2 regions of the Streptomyces sp. NPDC002734 genome follow, and region 1 is predicted to be linked to the other one. Evidence: riboswitches for the same ligand, from Rfam matches in the RefSeq annotation. Region 1 holds a riboswitch; the other holds the start of a gene.
The links. Region 1 has a riboswitch for glycine ahead of gcvP (aminomethyl-transferring glycine dehydrogenase). Riboswitches for the same ligand answer to the same signal wherever they lie in the genome.
Positions count from the first base shown of each region.

Region 2: it holds a riboswitch for glycine, as region 1 does, so the genes downstream of both, gcvT (glycine cleavage system aminomethyltransferase GcvT) here and gcvP (aminomethyl-transferring glycine dehydrogenase) in region 1, are expected to answer to the same signal.

Region 1 is NZ_JBEOVU010000047.1:27,128-37,369, reverse strand. It holds gene ABT026_RS29830 (sugar phosphate nucleotidyltransferase) at 1-37, shown strand, start outside; gene ABT026_RS29825 (DUF881 domain-containing protein) at 133-1,074, shown strand; gene ABT026_RS29820 (small basic family protein) at 1,071-1,403, shown strand; gene ABT026_RS29815 (DUF881 domain-containing protein) at 1,408-2,283, shown strand; gene ABT026_RS29810 (zinc-ribbon and FHA domain-containing protein) at 2,366-3,250, shown strand; gene ftsR (transcriptional regulator FtsR) at 3,290-4,072, shown strand; gene ABT026_RS29800 (bifunctional nuclease family protein) at 4,140-4,613, shown strand; gene ABT026_RS29795 (MerR family transcriptional regulator) at 4,864-5,511, shown strand; gene ABT026_RS29790 (DNA polymerase IV) at 5,615-7,168, shown strand; gene ABT026_RS29785 (PRC-barrel domain-containing protein) at 7,233-7,604, opposite strand; glycine riboswitch at 7,732-7,827, shown strand; gene gcvP (aminomethyl-transferring glycine dehydrogenase) at 8,012-10,242, shown strand, end outside.
Region 2 is NZ_JBEOVU010000003.1:160,928-171,169, reverse strand. It holds gene ABT026_RS04080 (ABC transporter permease) at 1-525, opposite strand, end outside; gene ABT026_RS04075 (ABC transporter substrate-binding protein) at 634-2,301, opposite strand; gene ABT026_RS04070 (enhanced serine sensitivity protein SseB C-terminal domain-containing protein) at 2,691-3,476, opposite strand; gene ABT026_RS04065 (enhanced serine sensitivity protein SseB) at 3,632-4,402, opposite strand; gene ABT026_RS04060 (AAA family ATPase) at 4,486-5,148, opposite strand; glycine riboswitch at 5,433-5,555, shown strand; gene gcvT (glycine cleavage system aminomethyltransferase GcvT) at 5,723-6,856, shown strand; gene gcvH (glycine cleavage system protein GcvH) at 6,970-7,347, shown strand; gene glyA (serine hydroxymethyltransferase) at 7,353-8,624, shown strand; gene ABT026_RS04040 (L-serine ammonia-lyase) at 8,792-10,159, shown strand.

The DNA.
Region 1 (10,242 bases):
CGAGTGGAGCACCGTCGTGGAGGGCGCCGGGAACTGAGCCGGGTCTTTCCACGCGTGCCGGGCGGCCCCCGTGGCGGGGCCGCCCGGCACGCCGGTGGGGCCGTTCGTGGTACACGGGCGCGGCATGCGACGATGTGCGGCATGCCGCAGCAGCCCCCCGTTCGGAGCACTTCCGTTCGCCCTCCGCGTCCGGACGCCTCCATGTCGCTGCTCACCAACGTCATGGACCACAGCCTCGACGACGGCTATGCCGAGGCGGCCGCGCGCAAGCGCGGGGAGGGCGGCGGGCTGCCGAAGACGCTCAAGGCGAAGCTGGGGCTGGCGGCCGGGCTCGTGCTGGCCGGTCTGGTGGTCACGCTGGGAGCGGCGCAGGCCCGGGAGGACGCGCCGGTGGTCGCCCGGGAGCGCGAGGAACTGATCGACCGGATCGGGCGCCAGACCGAGCGGGCCGACGAACTGCAGAGCAGCGTCGACCGGCTCCGGGCCGAGGTGGGCGACCGGCAGCGCGAGGCGTTGCGGGAGCACGGCGGCGGCGGTGGCCGGCTGGAGACCGTCCAGATCCTGTCCGGGGCCGTCCCCGTGCACGGGCCGGGCGTCAAGCTGGTCGTCGACGACGCGGAGGACTCCGGCACAGGGGCCGACGCGGAGCCCCGCGGCTCCAGCGGCTTCTCGGACACCGGCCGGGTACGTGACCGGGACCTGCAGCGGGTCGTGAACGGACTGTGGGAGTCGGGCGCCGAGGCGATCTCCGTCAACGGGCAGCGTCTCACCGCGCTGTCCGCCATCCGGGCGGCGGGCGACGCGATACTGGTCGACAACAAGCCGCTGGCGCCGCCGTACACGGTGCTGGCGGTGGGGGACGGGAAGCCGCTGAGCACCCGGTTCCAGGACAGCGCGGACGGCCTCTACCTGTACGCGCTGCAGGAGAACTACGGGATCCGCACCGCCATCTCGGTCGAGAAGGACCTGAAGCTGCCCGCGGCCCCCAGCGTCATACTGCGCGAGGCGAAGCCGGCGCAGCCATCGGAACCAGCAGAGGCCGAAGAGCCGAACAGCGGGAAGGGCACATCGTGATCGCCGTACTGGGCCTCGTCGTGGGAGTCGTGGTGGGCCTGTTGGTCCGGCCCGAGGTCCCGGTCGCCGTGGAGCCGTATCTCCCCATCGCCGTGGTGGCGGCGCTGGACGCCGTGTTCGGCGGACTGCGGGCCATGCTGGACGGCATCTTCGACGACAAGGTCTTCGTCGTGTCGTTCCTGTCCAACGTGGTCGTCGCGGCGCTGATCGTCTTCCTCGGCGACGAGCTGGGCGTGGGCGCCCAGCTGTCCACCGGTGTGGTGGTCGTCCTCGGCATCCGCATCTTCTCCAACGCCGCGGCCATCCGCCGGCACGTGTTCAGGGCGTGAGGCGATGAGCGAGGAGCATCGCGAGGGGCCCGTGGGGCCCCGCGGGAACGGAGAGGCGCCGGAGCACCGGTTGCGCAAGGAGCTGCCCGAGGAGAGGCCCGCCACGGCCCCTGAGCCGCGGGCGCCGGAACAAGAGGCTCCGCCGACCGTGACAGGCCGTCAGAGGCTCGTACAGAGCGTCTGGCCGCCCAGGGCGAGCAGGGCCCAGCTGATCGTGGCGCTGCTGCTGTTCGGTCTGGGCTTCGGACTGGCCGTCCAGGTGGCCTCGCACAGCGCGGGGGACACCGCGCTGCGTGGCGCCCGGCAGGAGGACCTGGTCCGCATCCTCGACGAGCTGGACGACCGCACGGCGCGGCTCGAGGAGGAGCAGAAGACCCTCGAGGACCAGCGGTCGGAGCTGGAGAACAGTTCCGACCAGGCCGAGGAGGCCCGTCGCCAGACGCTCGCCAAGGAGCGGCAGCTCGGCGTGCTGGCCGGCACGGTCCCCGCCGAGGGTCCCGGCATCGAGGTCACGGTCGAGGACCCGCGCAAGGCGGTGGGCCCCGACAAGCTGCTGGACGCCGTCCAGGAGCTGCGGGCCGCCGGAGCGGAGGCCATCGAGCTCAACGGCGTGCGCGTGGTCGCGAGCACCTACCTGACGGCCCGCCCGGACACGGGCGCCGGAGTGTCGGTGGACGGAAAGAAGATCTCCGCTCCGTATCGTTTCAAGGTCATCGGGAAACCGCAGGATCTGGAGCCCGCGCTGAACATCCCCGGAGGGGTGGTGCAGACTCTGGAGAAGGAGCAGGCCACCGTCGTCGTGGAGCGCCGGACGAAGATCGTCGTGGACGCCTTGCGAGCGGCGAAGCGGCCTGACTACGCTCGGTCGTCGGCCCGGTGAGGCGGGCCTACGGGTACGCCGTTCCGACGGGACGTCGGGTCGCGGGGGGTCGGCGCGCCGAAGAAGTGGTGTGTGGTGGAAACTGTATGGCGGAGACGGACGTTGTGAAGATGTCCGGGTCGGCCGGTCGGTGCAGTCAGGGTTCGTCCTGCCCCACGGGCGGGTCTGTTTCGGTCAAGGGGAATCGCCCGTGAATTTGTTTGCGAAGTTGTTCGGCAAGAGTGCGCGAGAGGGCGGCAGCGAGACGGCCCGCCATCGCGAAGGTTCCGACGCGGGGAACCGGCCGCTCTACCGTGACCAGGTCGCTGGTCCGGAGGGTGGCAATTCCGGTGGTCACGGCGCGTCGGCCGTTGACCCTGCCCAGGCGGCCCGCATAGGTTTCGGGGACCCGTCGGGCTCAGCGGCGGGGCAGCCGCAGCAGAGGGATCCGTCCATGTCGGCGCTGGTGTGCACGCGGTGCGGCAACCGCAATCCGGAGAACAGCCGCTTCTGCTCGCACTGCGGAGCGCCGCTGCGGGCAGGCGTCCCGGAGCGTCCCTCCGAGACGACGTCGACGATCTCCATCTCCGGCATCGAGTCGTACGACCCGGAGGCCACCGGTCAGACGCAGGTCCCGGCGCTGTCGCCCGAGGCTCAGGCCGCGGTCGAGGCGCTGCCTGCCGGATCGGCCCTCCTGGTGGTACGGCGCGGCCCCAACTCCGGCAGCCGTTTCCTGCTGGACGCCGACCTGACGACGGCGGGTCGTCATCCGCAGAGCGACATCTTCCTGGACGACGTGACGGTCTCCCGCAGCCACGTGGAGTTCCGCCGCGGCCCCGAGGGTCACTTCACGGTGGCCGACGTGGGCAGCCTCAACGGCACGTACGTGAACCGGGAGCGCATCGACGAGGTCGCCCTGGCCAACGGTGACGAGGTCCAGATCGGCAAGTACCGCCTGGTCTTCTACGCGAGCCAGCGGAGCGTCTGACCCTCCGGACCAGTCCGGAGGCAACTCCAGGGAAGGTCCATGCTTGAACCACCCAGTGGCGGCGCCGGAACCGGCGCCGCCACCGCGGACAGCCGGCTGATGAGTATCGGCACGGTGCTCAGTCTGCTGCGCGACGAGTTCCCCGAAGTCACCGTCTCCAAGATCCGGTTCCTGGAGTCGGAAGGGCTGGTCGAGCCCCGGCGCACCCCGTCGGGATACCGGAAGTTCAGTGCGGGGGACGTCGAGCGGCTGGCCCGGGTGCTGCGGATGCAGCGGGACGGCTATCTGCCCCTGAAGGTCATCCGTGAGCGTCTCGACGTGCTCGAGGGCGTGCGGGTCCCGGACGACGGGGCGGACGACGACGCGGCCGTCCCCGCCCTCGGCGGGGCGGGCGAGCCGGAGGAGTACCTCGGCGAGGCGCCCGGGGCCGACCAGGAGCCGGAGGCCGCCACGGCGGTGCGGATCGGCCGCGACGAACTCCTCGCGGCCGCCGGCACCGGCGAGGAGCAGCTGGAGGCCTGGGAGGCCTACGGACTGATCGCGCCGCTGCCGGAGGGCGGCTACGACGCGGCGTCGGTCACCGTCGCCACGCTGCTCGCCGAGATGGCCCGGTTCGGGATCGAGCCGCGCCACCTGCGGGCCATGAAGACCGCCGCCGACCGCGACGCGGGCCTGGTGGACCAGGTCGTCGCCCCGCTGCGGCGCCACCCCAACCCCGACACCCGGCAGGACGCGCGGGTCAGGACGCGGGAGCTGGCCGGGCTGGCCACCCGCCTGCACTCCGCGCTGCTGCAGACCGCGCTCGGCGTGAGCCTGTCGTGAGGGCCGGAAATCCACCCATGCCCTGCTCGACTACCCAAACCGTGCGGGCACGGCCTAGGGTTGCTGTGTGAACGAGCTCGATGTCGTAGGTGTCCGGGTCGAAATGCCCTCCAACCAGCCGATCGTGCTCCTGCGCGAAGTGGGAGGCGACCGCTACCTTCCCATTTGGATCGGCCCCGGGGAGGCGACGGCGATCGCCTTCGCCCAGCAGGGCATGGTGCCCGCGCGGCCGCTCACGCACGACCTGTTCAAGGACGTGCTGGAGGCGGTGGGCCAGGAGCTCAGCGAGGTGCGGATCACCGACCTTCGTGAGGGAGTCTTCTTCGCCGAGCTGGTCTTCGCCAGCGGCGTGGAGGTCAGCGCCCGTCCGTCCGACGCCATAGCGCTCGCCCTGCGCACCGGCACGCCGATCTACGGCAGTGACGGCGTGCTCGACGACGCGGGCATCGCGATCCCGGACGAGCAGGAGGACGAGGTGGAGAAGTTCCGCGAGTTCCTCGACCAGATCTCTCCCGAGGACTTCGGCACCAGCAACCAGTGACAGAACCACACGATCAGAGGCAGTCCCAGGACGCGCCGGCCGTTCGCGGCCGGCGCGTCGGCAATTGCCCGGGACGCGTGCCGCCGTCCTGCGGCCCGCGCGGAGCGCATTCGGCTAGCCTTTCCCCGAGACGGGGCACGGAAAACCACTCGCAGGGTGATTATCACTCGGCGTGGCGAGTGTGGCGATCGTTGACGCACCCCTGACGACTGCCTACCGTCTGGATGGCAGGTCTAGGACGGAGGTCGGCGTGAGAATCAGCGGCGACGGTACGGCCGACGGCTCCCCGGGACGTGTCCCGGGCGGCAGCGGTCCGTATCGGCCCCACGGCAACGCGGCCGGTTACGCGCCGCAGCGCTCGGCGGCCGGGACGGGCGGCCGGGACGGGGCACAGACGACGGCCGAGCAGGTCGGATACCGCGGGCCCACGGCCTGCGCCGCCGCGGGGATCACCTACCGCCAGCTGGACTACTGGGCGCGCACCGGGCTCGTCGAGCCCAGCGTGCGCCCGGCCCACGGGTCGGGGACGCAGCGGCTCTACAGCTTCCGGGACGTCGTCGTCCTGAAGATCGTCAAGCGGTTCCTCGACACCGGGGTGTCGCTGCAGAACATCCGCACCACGGTCCAGCACCTGCGCGAGCAGGGGTTCCGGGACCTGGAGGGGATGACGCTGATGTGCGACGGGGCCACGGTCTACGAGTGCACCTCGCCGGACGAGGTGCACGCGCTGCTCCAGGGCGGCCAGGGGATCTTCGGCATCGCGGTCGGAGTCGTGTGGCGGGACGTCGAGAAGGCGCTTTCGCAGCTGCACGGCGAGCGTGTGGACACCGGGGAGACGTTGATCGGTCACAACCCGGCCGACGAGCTGGCGCGCAGGCGCGGCAACCGGGCGGTCTGACCCCGCACGCCCGCCGCTCCAAGCCCCGGCCCGCCTCCGTCGGAGCCTCGCCGCGCACGGCCGGTGGGCCGCACTGTCGGTGGTGTGCGGCACCATCGGAGGTGTGAGGTCCGCGCCGACGATTCTCCATCTCGACATGGACGCCTTCTTCGCCGCCGCGGAGCAGGCGTCCAAGCCGAGCCTGCGCGGCAAGGCGGTGGTGGTCGGCGGGCTGGGGCCGCGCGGCGTGGTGGCCACCGCCTCCTACGAGGCACGCGTCTTCGGGGTGCGCTCCGCGATGCCCACCGCCCAGGCGCGCAGGCTGGCGCCCAACGCCGCGTACCTGTCGCCGCGCTTCTCCCTGTACCGCTCGGTCAGCGACCAGGTGATGGCGCTGCTTCGCGCCCTGTCGCCGCTCGTCGAGCCGCTCAGCCTCGACGAGGCGTTCGTCGACCTCGAGGCCGGCGGCGTCGCCCACGACTCCGCGTCCGCCCTGCGGGCGGGCGAGCGGCTGCGCGAGGACATCCGCAAGGTCACCGGACTCACCGGATCGGTGGGGCTCGCCGCGTCGAAGATGCTGGCGAAGATCGCCTCCGAGGAGGCCAAGCCGGACGGCCTGGTGCTGATCGAACCGGGGACGGAGCGGGAGCTGCTGGCGCCGATGCCGGTGCGGACCCTGCCCGGCGTGGGGCCCGCCACCGGCGACCACCTGCGCCGCGCGGGCATCACCACCGTGGGGGAGCTCGCCGAGGCCGGTGAGGACGAGCTGGTGCGGCTGGTGGGCAAGGCCCACGGACAGGGCCTGTACGCCATGGCGCTGGCCCTCGACACCCGGCCGGTGGTGGCCGAGCGGGAGACCAAGTCGGTGTCCGTGGAGGACACCTACGACGTGGACATCCACGACCGGGTGCGGATCCAGGTGGAGGTCCAGCGGCTCGCCGACCGCTGCGTGCGCAGGCTGCGCGACGGCGGCCACGCGGGGCGCACCATCCAGCTGAAGGTGCGGCGCTACGACTTCTCCACGCTGACCCGCTCGGAGACCCTGCGCGGCCCGACGGACGACGCCGCGGTGGTCCAGGAGGCGGCGGCGCGGCTGCTGGAGGGGGTCGACACGACCGGCGGGGTGCGCCTGCTGGGGGTCGGCGTCTCGGGCCTCGCGGACTTCACGCAGGAGGACCTCTTCGCCCAAGCCGCGCAAGCCGCCCAGGCCGCTCAGGCAGCCGAGGCCGCTCAGGCCGCCTCCGCTGCCCGTGAGGCACACGCGGGGGAGGGCGCCGGAGGGCAGCGGAAGGCCGGCGGTTCCGCCGTCGCGGACGACGCGGCGTACCGGTCGCCGCCCGGGCGGGAGCCGTCGGTCGAGCGGCCGGCGCCGCGGTGGACCGCCGGGCACGACGTACGGCACGCGGTGCACGGACACGGCTGGGTCCAGGGCAGCGGGCTGGGACGCGTCACGGTGCGCTTCGAGACGCCCACGTCGCCGGCGCCCGGGAGGGTACGGACCTTCGCTGTCGACGACCCCGAGCTGGAGCCCGCCGACCCGTTGCCCCTGGTCGAGGCGGAGCCCGCGGCGACTGCCGGCGCTCAGGACGCTGCCGCGTCGTCCGGGGCCGGGGCGAGCCCGGAGCAGCCGGTCCCGGCGGCCGCCGGTGGCGGCAAGGACGACGGAGCGTCCGGCTGAGACGACGGGGCGTCCGGCTGAGACGGCGGCCCGCCGGCCCGGCCCTGCCGGGAGGCGACGGGGATCAGGCGTCCTCCTGGTCGGGCAGGTGGCCGAAGTCGCGGTCGGGGATCGCCGCGGGAGGCTCGACGTCGAAGCCGTAGTGGCGGTAGAGGGAGAGTTCCTGCTCGGGGGAGAGATGGCGGCCCACCCCGTAACCGGGGGCGTCCTTGATGTGGGCGCGGCCGTAGGGGACGCGCAGCGCGCCCTCGACCAGTTCGCTCGTCTCCAGCGGGACGAAGACGTCGCGGCCGAAGAGCCCGGTCCGCACCGCCGCCCATTCGGGGGAACCGGTGGCGTCGTCGAGGTACACCTCGTCGACCGTGCCGATGCGGTTGCCGTCGCAGTCGAACGCCTTGCGGCCTATCAGGCTCCGGGGATCGATGTCTGTCCGCACGTTCCCTCCTTCTGGTCGCAGCACACTGACGCAGCACAGCCGTCGGGACCACCAAAGTGCACTTTCCGGGCGGCGGCCACTCGAAAGTCCACTCCACGGCCTCGCTGGTAGGCTGGGCAGTGGCTGCTGACCCCGCGCGGGAGAGTCCTCCGAGAGTCTTCGGAGGCGCCGAAGGAGCAAATCCTCCCCGGAATCTCTCAGGCACACGTACCGCGCGGACGAGGTCACTCTGGAAAGCAGAGCGGTGCCGGTCCTCCGGATGTCCGCCGCTCTCACCGACGGTGAAAGCCGGGCGCCTCGGGCGGCCGGTGAAGCTCTCAGGTCGTGATGACAGAGGGGGAGGCCGTCGGGCACCCCACAGCCGTGGTGCCCCCCGAAGGTCGCGCAAGACCAGGAGGCCTCCGCCCATGACTGCCCCTCGCACCCCGCTCTCCCACCTCGAGCAGGGCATCCCCTTCGAGCAGCGTCACATCGGCCCCGACGAGGGCTCCCGCGCCAAGATGCTGGCGCAGGTCGGCTACGGCTCGCTCGACGAGCTGACCGCCGCCGCGGTGCCCGACGTGATCAAGAACGCCGACGATCTCGACCTGCCGGGCGCGCGCACCGAGGCCGAGGTGCTGGCCGAACTGCGGGAGCTCGCCGACCGCAACCAGGTCCTCGCCCCGATGATCGGCCTGGGCTACCACGGCACCTTCACCCCGCCGGTGATCCTGCGCAACGTGATGGAGAACCCGGCCTGGTACACGGCGTACACGCCCTATCAGCCGGAGATCTCCCAGGGGCGGCTCGAGGCGCTGCTCAACTTCCAGACCATGGTCGCCGACCTGACTGGTCTGCCCACCTCCGGCGCCTCGCTGCTCGACGAGGGCACCGCGGCCGCCGAGGCCATGGCCCTGTCGCGCCGGGTCGGCAAGAAGAAGAACGGCCTGTTCCTGGTCGACGCCGACGCGCTGCCGCAGACCGTGGCCGTGATCGAGACCCGCGCCGAGCCGACCGGGGTCGAGGTCGTCGTCGCCGACCTCTCCCAGGGCATCCCCGCCGAGGTCGCCGGCCGCGAGATCAACGGCGTGCTGATCCAGTACCCCGGCGCCTCCGGCGCGGTCCGCGACATCAAGCCGCTGATCGACCAGGCCCACGAGCTCGGCGCCGTCGTCACCGTCGCCGCCGATCTGCTGGCGCTGACCCTGCTGACCTCGCCGGGCGAGCTCGGCGCGGACATCGCCGTCGGCACCACCCAGCGCTTCGGCGTCCCGATGGGCTTCGGCGGCCCGCACGCCGGCTACATGGCCGTCCGTGAGCAGTTCGCCCGCAACCTGCCCGGCCGCCTCGTCGGCGTCTCGCAGGACGCCGACGGCAACAAGGCCTACCGGCTGGCGCTGCAGACCCGCGAGCAGCACATCCGCCGCGAGAAGGCCACCAGCAACATCTGCACCGCGCAGGTCCTGCTCGCCGTGATGGCCGGCATGTACGCCGTCTACCACGGCCCGGACGGCCTCAAGGGCATCGCCGAGCGCACCCACCGGTACGCCGACATCCTCGCCGCCGGTCTGAAGGCCGGCGGGGTGGAGATCGTCAACGAGGCATGGTTCGACACCGTCACCGCGCGGGTCGAGGGCCGGGCCGCCGAGATCGTCGACGCCGCCCGCGAGCGGGGCGTCAACCTCCGCCTGGTCGACGCCGACCACCTCTCCGCCGCCTGCGACGAGACCACCGGCCGCGCCGAGCTGGAGGCCGTCTGGGCCGCCTTCGGCGTCGAGGGCGACGTCGAGGCGCTGGACGGGACGGCCGCCGACGGCCTGTCCGAGGACCTGCTGCGCACGGACGTCTACCTCACCCACCCGGTGTTCCACCAGCACCGCTCCGAGACGGCGATGCTGCGCTACCTGCGCCGGCTCTCCGACCGCGACTACGCGCTCGACCGCGGCATGATCCCGCTGGGCTCCTGCACCATGAAGCTCAACGCCACCACCGAGATGGAGCCGGTCACCTGGCCCGAGTTCGGCGCGCTGCACCCCTTCGCCCCGGCCGAGCAGGCCGAGGGCTATCTGTCGCTCATCCGCGAGCTGGAGGAGCGCCTCGCCGAGGTCACCGGCTACGACAAGGTCTCCCTGCAGCCCAACGCCGGCTCCCAGGGCGAGCTGGCCGGTCTGCTCGCGGTCCGCGGCTACCACCGGGCCAACGGCGACCTGGACCGCACCGTCTGCCTGATCCCGTCCTCCGCGCACGGCACCAACGCCGCCAGCGCCGTGATGGCGGGCATGAAGGTCGTCGTGGTGAAGACCGCCGACGACGGCGAGATCGACGTCGACGACCTGCGGGCCAAGATCGAGAAGCATCGCGACCAGCTGTCGGTGCTGATGATCACCTACCCCTCGACGCACGGCGTCTTCGAGGAGCACGTGGCCGACATCTGCGCCCAGGTCCACGAGGCCGGCGGCCAGGTGTACGTCGACGGGGCCAACCTCAACGCGCTGGTCGGGCTCGCCAAGCCCGGTCACTTCGGCGGCGACGTCTCGCACCTCAACCTGCACAAGACCTTCTGCATCCCGCACGGCGGCGGCGGCCCCGGCGTCGGCCCGGTGGGCGTGCGCGCGCACCTCGCCCCGTACCTGCCGAACCACCCGCTCCAGCCGGCCGC
Region 2 (10,242 bases), on a different contig from region 1:
GGTGGCGTTCAGGCCCGTGGAGAGGCGGCCGTAGCTGGGGAACCAGCCCAGGTGGACGGCGAAGACCTGCTTGAGCAGCAGGGCCAGGAAGAAGACGGGGATGCAGATGCCGATCAGCGAGCCGGAGACCGCGCTGACGTCCAGCCATCCGCCGCGCCGCTTGGCGGCGAGGTAGCCCAGCGGAACGCCGACCGCGACGGCGATCAGCATGGCCAGCAGCGACAGTTCGACGGTGGCCGGGAAGCGGAGGGTGAACTCGTCCCACACCGGCTGTCCGGTCTGCACCGAGGTGCCCAGGTCCAGTTCCACGATGCGCTTGAGGAAGCGCCAGTACTGGACGTAGAGCGGCTGGTCGAGGCCCAGCAGCCGGTTGATTCTCGCGACCTCGGCATCGGTCGCGCGCTCGCCCAGGATCGCTGAGGCGGGGCCGCCGGGAAGCCGGTTGAGCCAGATGAAGAGCAGGACCGACAGGCCCAGCAGCGTGGGTATGAGCTGGAGCAGTCTTCGTGCGACGAGACGCAGCACCGCGCATGCCCCTTTCTGACGTACGTGTTGCCTGATGGACGCGTCCGCCCGGCCGCCTTGGGTGCGGCGGCCGGGCGGAGCGGGGATGCGGTGCCTGGGTACCGCGGCTTACTTGAAGGAGACCTCGGCGAAGTTCTCCTGCGTCAGCGGCGACACCTTCGGCGGGACGACGTTCTTGCCGAACGCGATGGCCGGGGGCGACGAGGAGACGGGGAGACCCGGCAGGTACTCCATGATCGCCTCGTTGGCCTTCTTGTAGGCCTCGGTGCGCTCGTCACCGGTCAGCGTGGAACCGGCGTTGACGGTCTCGAAGAGCTTCTTGTCCTTGAAGCCCCACTGCTTGTCGTACTCGGCGAACCAGGTGCCGATGAAGTTGAAGCCGTCGTTGAAGTCACCGGTCCAGCCGAGCATGTGCAGCGCGCAGGAACCGGCCTCGGTGGCGTCCAGGTAGTCCGGGGCCCACTTCATCGGCTTCGGGGTGACGGTGATGCCGGCCTTCTCCAGGTCGGCCTTCATCAGCTCGAACAGGTCCTGCGGGGCAGGCATGTACGGGCGGGTGACCTCGGTCGGGTAGCAGAACTCGATCTTGAGCTTCTCCTCCCCGGCCTTCTTCAGCAGGTCCTTGGCCTTGGCGGTGTCGAACGGGTACTGCTTGACCTTGTCCGAGTAGCCCGCGATGGTGTCGGGCATGAACTGCGTGGCGACCTTGCCGCCCTCGGGCAGCTGGGTGGCGACCAGGTTCTCGCGGTCGATGGCGTGCGCGATCGCCTGGCGGACCTCCTTCTTCTTCAGGGCCGGGTCGGCCCCCTGGGACATGCCCACGTAGAAGAGGTTGAAGACGCCACGGGTCGGGACCTGGTAGCCCTCCTTCTCGAGGGTCTTCACGTCCGCGGGCGCGACCAGGTCGTAGCCGTCGATGTCACCGGCCTGGAGCGCCTGGCGGCGGCCCTCCTCGGTGTCCAGCGTACGGATGACGATGTTCTTGACCTTGGCCTTGTCGCCCCAGTAGTCGTCGAAACGCTCGAGGGTGACTTCCTTGTTGCCCTTGTTCCAGCCCTTGATCTTGTACGGGCCGGTACCGGCGACCGTGCCGGCCTTCTGGCTGTACTCGGGGTACGTGATCGCGTCGCCCTTGGCGGTCGCGTCCTGCTTCTCGTACTCCTTGATCGCCTTCGGCGAGTGGATCGCCAGGGCGTTCAGCGAGAAGCCGCCGGGGAGGTTGGCGGTCGGCTTCTTCACCTCGATGACGGCGGTGTTCTCGTCCTTCGCGGTGCAGGACTTGTAGTTGGCCTCGGGGGCCTCCTTGTCCTCGTTCTTGGCGAAGCCGCCCATGACGGTCTGCCAGTAGTAGGACACCGCGCTGGACTGGTAGGTGCCGGCCCAGTTGAACCAGTGGTCGTAGTTGGCGCACACCGCGGCGGCGTTGAACGCCTCGCCGTCGTGGAACTTCACGCCCTTGCGGAGGTTGAAGGTCCAGACGGTGCCCTCGGGGTTGCTCTCCCAGGTCTCCGCCAGGCCGCCCACCAGCTTGCTGCCGCCGGACTCGTGCTCCAGCAGGGCCTCGAAGGCCTGGCGGGTCACACGGAACGTCTCGCCGTCGCTGGCGAGCGCCGGGTCGAGCGAGCTCGGGTCGCCCGGGGCGCCGAAGACGAAGGTGTCCTTGGCGCCGTCGCCGGAGCCTTCATTGTCGCGCTCGCTGGTGCACGCCGACGCGATCATTCCGACCGCCAAGGCGGCCGTTATCGCCCGAGCGACGCGGGATTTGACTATGCGCATACGGGGCCACTCCGGGGTTCACTGGTGGGTGCCTGCTGACCGATCGAACATTACTCAGGGCTCTACGCGAGGAGAACAGTCCGCATAGTGGTGATACCTAGCTGAGATCTGAACAACTGACGAACCCGGCAAATCGCCTGTAGCGGTGGCCCGTTCAGGGGCCCCGTTACACGATGGAAACGTCCGGGATGTCGCCCGCGAGCTGCACGAACGTGCGGGTTCCCCGGCCGTGCGCGCGGGTTGCCGGGCGTCGCCCGGCCGCGGGGGCCGGCGGTGCGGGCGCCGGGCCGAACACCCGGCTGTCTCACGGCAGACGCCCGAGGCGGGTCGCGACGGACGACGGCGACACCGACGGGCGTCGAACGGTGCAGCGAGGGGAGAGGAAGGAGTCAGCGCACGGCCGGGTAGCCGTACCCTCCGCGGCCCGAGCCGGCCGGCCCGTGGGCCTCGCGGTCGTAGAAGGGACGGGCGTTGGCCCGCATCCAGAGCGCGACCGGGTCGTGTTCGTCGGCCATGGCCACCGTGGAGACGGCCAGCCCGTCCGGCACCACGCCGACCGACTGGCTCATCATCGCCCGCACCGACTCCACCGCCGCCGGCGACGTCTCGTACACGTCGAGGCCGACGGCCAGGTAGGGCGCGCCGAGCGCCGGCTGCACCCAGGCGCGGCGCAGCGCCCGCACCGCCGGGGTGCGGTGGGCGTTCTGGACCAGCAGGGCGTAGAACTGCGGTACCTCGATGGCCGGTTCGGACAGCCGCAGCGGCCCGGCCGGCTGACGGTCGAGGCCGGCGACGATCCGGCGCAGGTCCAGCCACGGGATGCCGACCCCGCCGCCGGGGGCGTGCGGGTTGAGCCACAGGCCGTGGTGGTCGGGGTAGAGGCCGCGGGCCGCCTCGAGGGCGTCGGTCACCTCGTAGCCGCGCGTCCAGCCGCTGGCGGACAGCTCCTGGTCGGAGGTCACACAGGGGACGTAGAAGTACCCGTCGACCTCCATGCTCCCGTAACGCGCGTCGGGGGCGCCGGACCGGCCCTGCCACAGCAGCATCCACAGCCGGCCGGCGGACGGGTTCGCGAGGGCGCGCAGCAGCGCCTCGTAGGCGTCATAGCGCCCGGGCGTCACCTGGCGCAGCATCTGCTCCACCTGCCCGGCGGCGGCCGTGCCCGACGCGCTCACCTCAACCAGCCCTTCGCGAAGACATTGGTTACGCCCCATCGATGTCCGACAGCGAGTGTTCGACCGGGATTATGAAACCAGCTTAAGCGGGCTGAGAGACACCACCTTGACCGAGCCGTGAGGTCCCGGGCGATTTGCCCCGTGAGGGCGCCCGGTCACAGGGCGCCGAAGAACGGCCGCACCTTGGTGCGCAGGTAGTCGCAGACCGGGTCCGGCACGGCGTCCAGCAGCACCAGGTTGACGGGCCAGGGCACCGGGTGGCGGCCCAGGGCGCGGCCCAGCGCCTCCAGCGGCAGGGCGCGGGCGTCGCCGGAGGGGGCGTCCCAGGTGGTGAGTTCGACGCCGACGAACAGCGCGGGCTCCGCCGTCTCGACCGCGGCCAGGCAGCGGCGGGCGCTCGCGACCACCCCGAGGGCGGCGAACTCCTCGGAGGCGGCGCGCAGGAAGTCGACCGGGTCCTCCTGCCAGTCCGGCTCCCGGAGGCGGACCCGGCCGCCGCTGCCGGCGCCGGGTCCGGCGGCGCGGCACAGTTCGGCGACCGCCTCCGGCGTCAGCGGCAGCCCCACCGCGCCGTCCGGGTTGACGACGATGCCGACCTCGGGCGGCAGGCCGCGGGCGAACTCCACGACCGGGGCGATGGTGAACGACATGTGGGAGCCGACCACGCGCTGGAACTGCTCCTGGGAGCTGAAGACCGGCACGAAGGTCTGGCCGCCCAGGTCGACGGTGGGCAGGTCGAGGCTGACGCTGTCGCGGCCGCCGCCCTCGGGCAGCGGGATCCACACGAAGCTGCGGGTGAGCACCTCGAGGACCCTGGCGCCGGTGGCCGGGGACGCCGGGGCGGCCGCCGAGGCCGTCAGCACCTCCTCCAGCTCGTTGCCGGGCCATCCGCCCGCACGGGCCTGTTCGTCCGCCGCGAAGTTCATGCCTACCGCCTGGGGTTCTGCGCTGTCCGCTGCCGTCGTCGCGGTCCGTCCCGCCACGGCCGGCCGGACTGCGGTTCGTCAGACTACGGGACGGCCGCGGGCCGTTCGGGGGCGAACCCGATGCCTCGCAGCGAGCGCGCGGCGGAGCGGTCCAGCAGCACCGCCGAGCCGCAGTCCCGCGGCAGCAGCCCCCGGTCCCGCACGTCGGCGAGCAGCTGCCCGACCGCCCTGCGGTGCCGGGCGAAGGCGTACCGGGAGACGCCGCGCCCCCGCGCCCGCTGTCCCTGAAGGGCCTCGCCCGCGCTGACGTCGAGCAGCACCAGGCGCATCGCCCCGCCGCGCCGCCGTGCCGCACGTCCCAGCCAGGAGCGGACCCAGCGCTGGGTGCCGCAGTCGTGCACCACCACCGGGCGCGGGCCGCGCAGGGCGCGCCGCAGGCCCGCGTAGTGGTCGAGCCGCACCAGCGGCCGATAGACGGCGTAGGGCAGCGAGCGGGGCATCCGTGCGTCCCAGCGGTCCCGGGTGTCCTGGCTGTCGACCCGTACGGCGTCCTCCCCGACGACCCGCCGCATCATGGTCGACTTGCCGCTGCCCGGCAGCCCGGTGACCACCACCACGTCGTGCGCCCCGAAGGTCAATTGCTCTCCGGCCACGCCGCCGGGCCCGCCGCGCAGGTCGCGGACCCTTCCCCCGGCCGTCTCCCCCGCCGCGCAGCGCGCCGGCTGGTCCGCGCCCTCGGCCCGCACCCGCCCGGTCCGCGTCCGCTCGCCCGCCCAGGAGCGCGCCCGGTGGCGCGCCCCGGGGCCGGTCACGGGCACGGCGTACGCGGCGCCGGCGATCGTCCTCTTCACGTGGTCGTCCTCCCCCTCAGGTTCGGGACCTGGAGCATCCCCCTCGAGTGTAAAGAGAAGGTAATGCGCGGTCGTCTCATTTACGCCCGGTTCCCGCCACAGTCCCGCAACACACGGGGGTCCGCCAGGGCCCCGGAAGGCCGTGCGATGATGTGCGGGTCAACTGCATACCGGCCGCTTGAATCCGCGCGGGAGAGTCCCGGGGACCGGACCCACGTCTTCTCGGACGTGGCGTCGGCCCGGGCGCCGAAGGAGCAAGTCCCTCCCTTGAATCTCTCAGGCCCAGTCACCGCGCGGGCGAGGCACATCTGAAAAGCGGTCCGCCCCCCGTGGCGGTCCCACCCACGGTGCAAGCTCTGGCCCCGGACCGTCATCCCGTCCGGCGTTCATGGCGAACCTCTCAGGTTCCGATGACAGATGGGGAGGAACACTCCACCGTCATGTCCTCGCCCGTACCGGGAGTCCGCCCATGAGCAGTTCCGACCTCCGCCACACCGCGCTCGACGCCGTGCACCGTTCGCTCGGCGCCACCATGACCGACTTCGCCGGCTGGGACATGCCGCTGCGGTACGGCTCCGAGCGCGACGAGCACAACGCCGTGCGCACCGGCGCCGGCCTCTTCGACCTCTCGCACATGGGTGAGATCACGGTCACCGGGCCGCAGGCGGCCGAGCTGCTGAACTTCGCCCTGGTCGGCAACATCGCCACCGTCGGCGCCGGCCGCGCGCGCTACACGATGATCTGCCAGGAGGACGGCGGCATCCTCGACGACCTGATCGTCTACCGCCTCGCCGACGCCGAGGACGGCTCCCCGGTCTTCATGGTCGTGGCCAACGCCTCCAACGCCCAGGTCGTCCTGGACGCGCTCACCGAGCGGGCGGCGGGTTTCGACGCCGAGGTGCGCGACGACCGCGACGCCTACGCCCTGATCGCCGTCCAGGGCCCCGCCTCCCCCGGCATCCTGGCCTCCCTGACCGACGCCGACCTCGACGGCCTGAAGTACTACGCCGGCCTGCCGGGCACCGTGGCCGGCGTACCGGCGCTGATCGCCCGCACGGGGTACACCGGCGAGGACGGCTTCGAGCTGTTCACCGCCCCCGAGCACGCCGAGAAGGTGTGGCTGGCGCTGACCGAGGCGGGCGCCCCCGCGGGCCTGATCCCCTGCGGCCTGTCCTGCCGGGACACCCTGCGCCTGGAGGCCGGCATGCCGCTGTACGGCCACGAGCTCTCCACCTCGCTCACGCCCTTCGACGCCGGGCTCGGCCGGGTCGTGAAGTTCGAGAAGGAGGGCGACTTCGTGGGCCGCGAGGCGCTGGCCGCGGCCGCGGCCCGCGCGGAGCAGAAGCCGCCGCGCAAGCTGGTCGGCCTGATCGCCGAGGGCCGCCGGGTCCCCCGTGCGGGCTACTCCGTGGTCGCGGGCGGCGAGGTGATCGGCGAGGTCACCTCCGGCGCCCCCTCCCCCACCCTGGGCAGGCCCATCGCGATGGCCTACGTGGACGCGGCGTACGCCGGTGCCGGCACGGCCGGCGTGGGCGTCGACATCCGGGGCACCCACGAGCCGTACGAGGTCGTGGCCCTGCCGTTCTACAAGCGACAGAAGTAACCCCTTCTCGTCGCACACCCCGTCCGACACACCCGTCCGACACCCCCCGTTCCTTCCTTTCCCGGTTCTTCCGGACCCTTCGGAAACTCCCCGCGTACAGGAGAATCTCTGCCATGAGCAACCCCACGGACCTGCGCTACAGCAAGGAGCACGAGTGGCTCTCGCCCGTCGAGGACGGCGTCGCCACCATCGGCATCACCAAGTTCGCGGCCGACGCCCTCGGTGACGTCGTCTACGCCCAGCTTCCCGAGGTCGGCGAGTCCGTCTCCGAGGGCGAGACCTGCGGCGAGCTGGAGTCGACCAAGTCGGTCTCCGACCTGTACTCGCCGGTCTCCGGCGAGGTCACCGAGATCAACGAGGACGTCGTCAACGACCCGTCCCTGGTGAACTCGGAGCCCTTCGAGGGCGGCTGGCTCTTCAAGGTCCGCCTCTCCGAGGACCCGACCGACCTGCTGACGGCCGACGAGTACACCGAGTTCGCCGGGAACTGAGCCTGATGTCGACCCTGAACACTCCCCTGCACCAGCTCGACCCCGACGTCGCCGCGGCGATCGACGCCGAGCTGGCGCGCCAGCAGTCCACCCTCGAGATGATCGCGTCGGAGAACTTCGCTCCGGTCGCCGTCATGGAGGCCCAGGGCTCGGTGCTGACGAACAAGTACGCCGAGGGCTACCCCGGCCGCCGCTACTACGGCGGCTGCGAGCACGTCGACGTGATCGAGCAGATCGCGATCGACCGCCTCAAGGAGCTCTTCGGCGCGGAGCACGCCAACGTGCAGCCCCACTCGGGGGCCCAGGCCAACGCCGCCGTGATGCACGCGCTGCTGAAGCCGGGCGACACGATCATGGGCCTCAACCTGGCCCACGGCGGGCACCTGACCCACGGCATGAAGATCAACTTCTCCGGCCGGCTCTACGAGGTGGTCCCGTACCACGTCGGCGAGGACGGTCAGGTCGACATGGCCGAGGTCGAGCGCCTGGCCAAGGAGTCGCAGCCGAAGCTGATCATCGCCGGCTGGTCCGCCTACCCGCGTCAGCTGGACTTCGCCGCGTTCCGCCGGATCGCGGACGAGGTCGGCGCGTACCTGATGGTCGACATGTCGCACTTCGCGGGCCTGGCGGCCGCGGGCCTGCACCCCAGCCCGGTCCCGCACGCGCACGTCGTCACCACCACGACGCACAAGACGCTCGGCGGCCCGCGCGGCGGCGTGATCCTCTCCACGGCCGAGCTGGCAAAGAAGATCAACTCCGCGGTCTTCCCCGGCCAGCAGGGCGGCCCGCTGGAGCACGTGATCGCGGCCAAGGCGGTGGCTTTCAAGGTCGCCGGCTCCGAGGAGTTCAAGGACCGCCAGCGCCGGACGCTGGAGGGTTCGCGGATCCTCGCCGAGCGCCTGGTCCAGGACGACGTGACGGCGGCCGGGGTCTCGGTCCTGTCCGGCGGCACGGACGTCCACCTGGTCCTGGTCGACCTGCGCGACTCGGAGCTGGACGGTCAGCAGGCCGAGGACCGGCTCCACGAGATCGGCATCACCGTCAACCGGAACGCGGTCCCCAACGACCCGCGCCCGCCGATGGTGACCTCCGGTCTGCGGATCGGCACCCCGGCGCTGGCCACCCGCGGCTTCGGCGCGGAGGACTTCGCCGAGGTCGCGGACGTGATCGCCGAGGCCCTCATGGCCCCGACGCCGTTCCCGGCCGACACCGCGACCGCCCTGCGGGTGCGGGTGGAGGCGCTGGCCGCCAAGCACCCGCTCTACCCGTCACTGTGACCACTCGGACACGGTAGGTACGATTTTCGTACCACCTGGGGTGTTCCGTACGATTCCTGTACGACTCGGGGGCGTCCGTCCACCATCACCCGGTGGGCGCGGCGCCCCCGCGCCCTTCCCCCGCTCCGCCCCTGCACAGCCAGCCAACGATTCAATGAGGAGTCGACGTGGCCGTCTCGGTCTTCGACCTGTTCTCGATAGGCATCGGCCCGTCGAGCTCCCACACCGTGGGCCCGATGCGCGCCGCACGCATGTTCGCCGCCCGTCTGCGCAACGAGGACCTGCTGGAGGCCACCGCCTCCGTCCGCTGCGAGCTCTACGGTTCTCTCGGCGCCACCGGCCACGGACACGGCACCCCCAAGGCGGTGCTGCTCGGGCTGGAGGGCGACTCGCCCCGCACGGTCGACGTGGAGTCCGCCGACGAGCGCGTCGAGAAGATCAGGCAGACCGGCACCCTGCGCCTGCTCGGCGAGCAGGAGATCCCCTTCGACTTCGACGCCGACCTGGTGCTGCACCGCCGCGAGGCCCTGCCGTACCACGCCAACGGCATGACGGTCGCGGCCTACGACCACACGGGCGCCCAGCTGCTCCACAAGACGTACTACTCGGTCGGCGGCGGCTTCGTCGTCGACGAGGAGGCCGTCGGCGCGGACCGCGTGAAGCTGGACGACACGGTGCTGAAGTACCCGTTCCGCACCGGTGACGAGCTGCTGCGCCTCACCAAGGAGACCGGGCTGTCCGTCTCCTCCCTGATGCTGGAGAACGAGAAGGCCTGGCGTACCGAGGAGGAGATCCGCGGCGGCCTGCTCGACATCTGGCGGGTGATGCGCCAGTGCGTCGACCGCGGCATGTCCCGCGAGGGCATCCTCCCCGGCGGCCTCAAGGTCCGCCGCCGGGCCGCCGTCACCGCCCGCCAGCTCCGCGCGGCCGGCGACCCGCTGGCCCACTCCATGGAGTGGATCACCCTCTACGCCATGGCGGTCAACGAGGAGAACGCGGCCGGCGGCCGGGTCGTCACCGCCCCCACCAACGGCGCGGCCGGCATCATCCCCGCCGTCCTGCACTACTACCTGAACTTCGTCCCGGGCGCGGACGAGGACGGTGTGGTGCGCTTCCTCCTCGCGGCCGGCGCGATCGGCATGCTCTTCAAGGAGAACGCCTCGATCTCCGGCGCCGAGGTCGGCTGCCAGGGCGAGGTCGGCTCCGCCTGCTCGATGGCCGCCGGCGCCCTCGCCGAGGTGATGGGCGGCTCCCCCGAGCAGGTCGAGAACGCCGCCGAGATCGGCATGGAGCACAACCTGGGCCTCACCTGCGACCCGGTCGGCGGCCTGGTCCAGATCCCCTGCATCGAGCGCAACGGCATGGCCGCGGTGAAGGCCGTGACCGCCGCGAAGATGGCGATGCGGGGCGACGGCTCGCACAAGGTCTCCCTCGACAAGGTCATCAAGACCATGAAGGAGACCGGCGCGGACATGTCGGTCAAGTACAAGGAGACGGCCCGCGGCGGCCTGGCGGTGAACATCATCGAGTGCTGACCGGGCGTCGGGCGGCCGGCCGGGCACGGCTAGGCTCACCCGGCCGAGGCCGCTCCGGGGAGGGGGCGGCCGGAAGCCGCTCC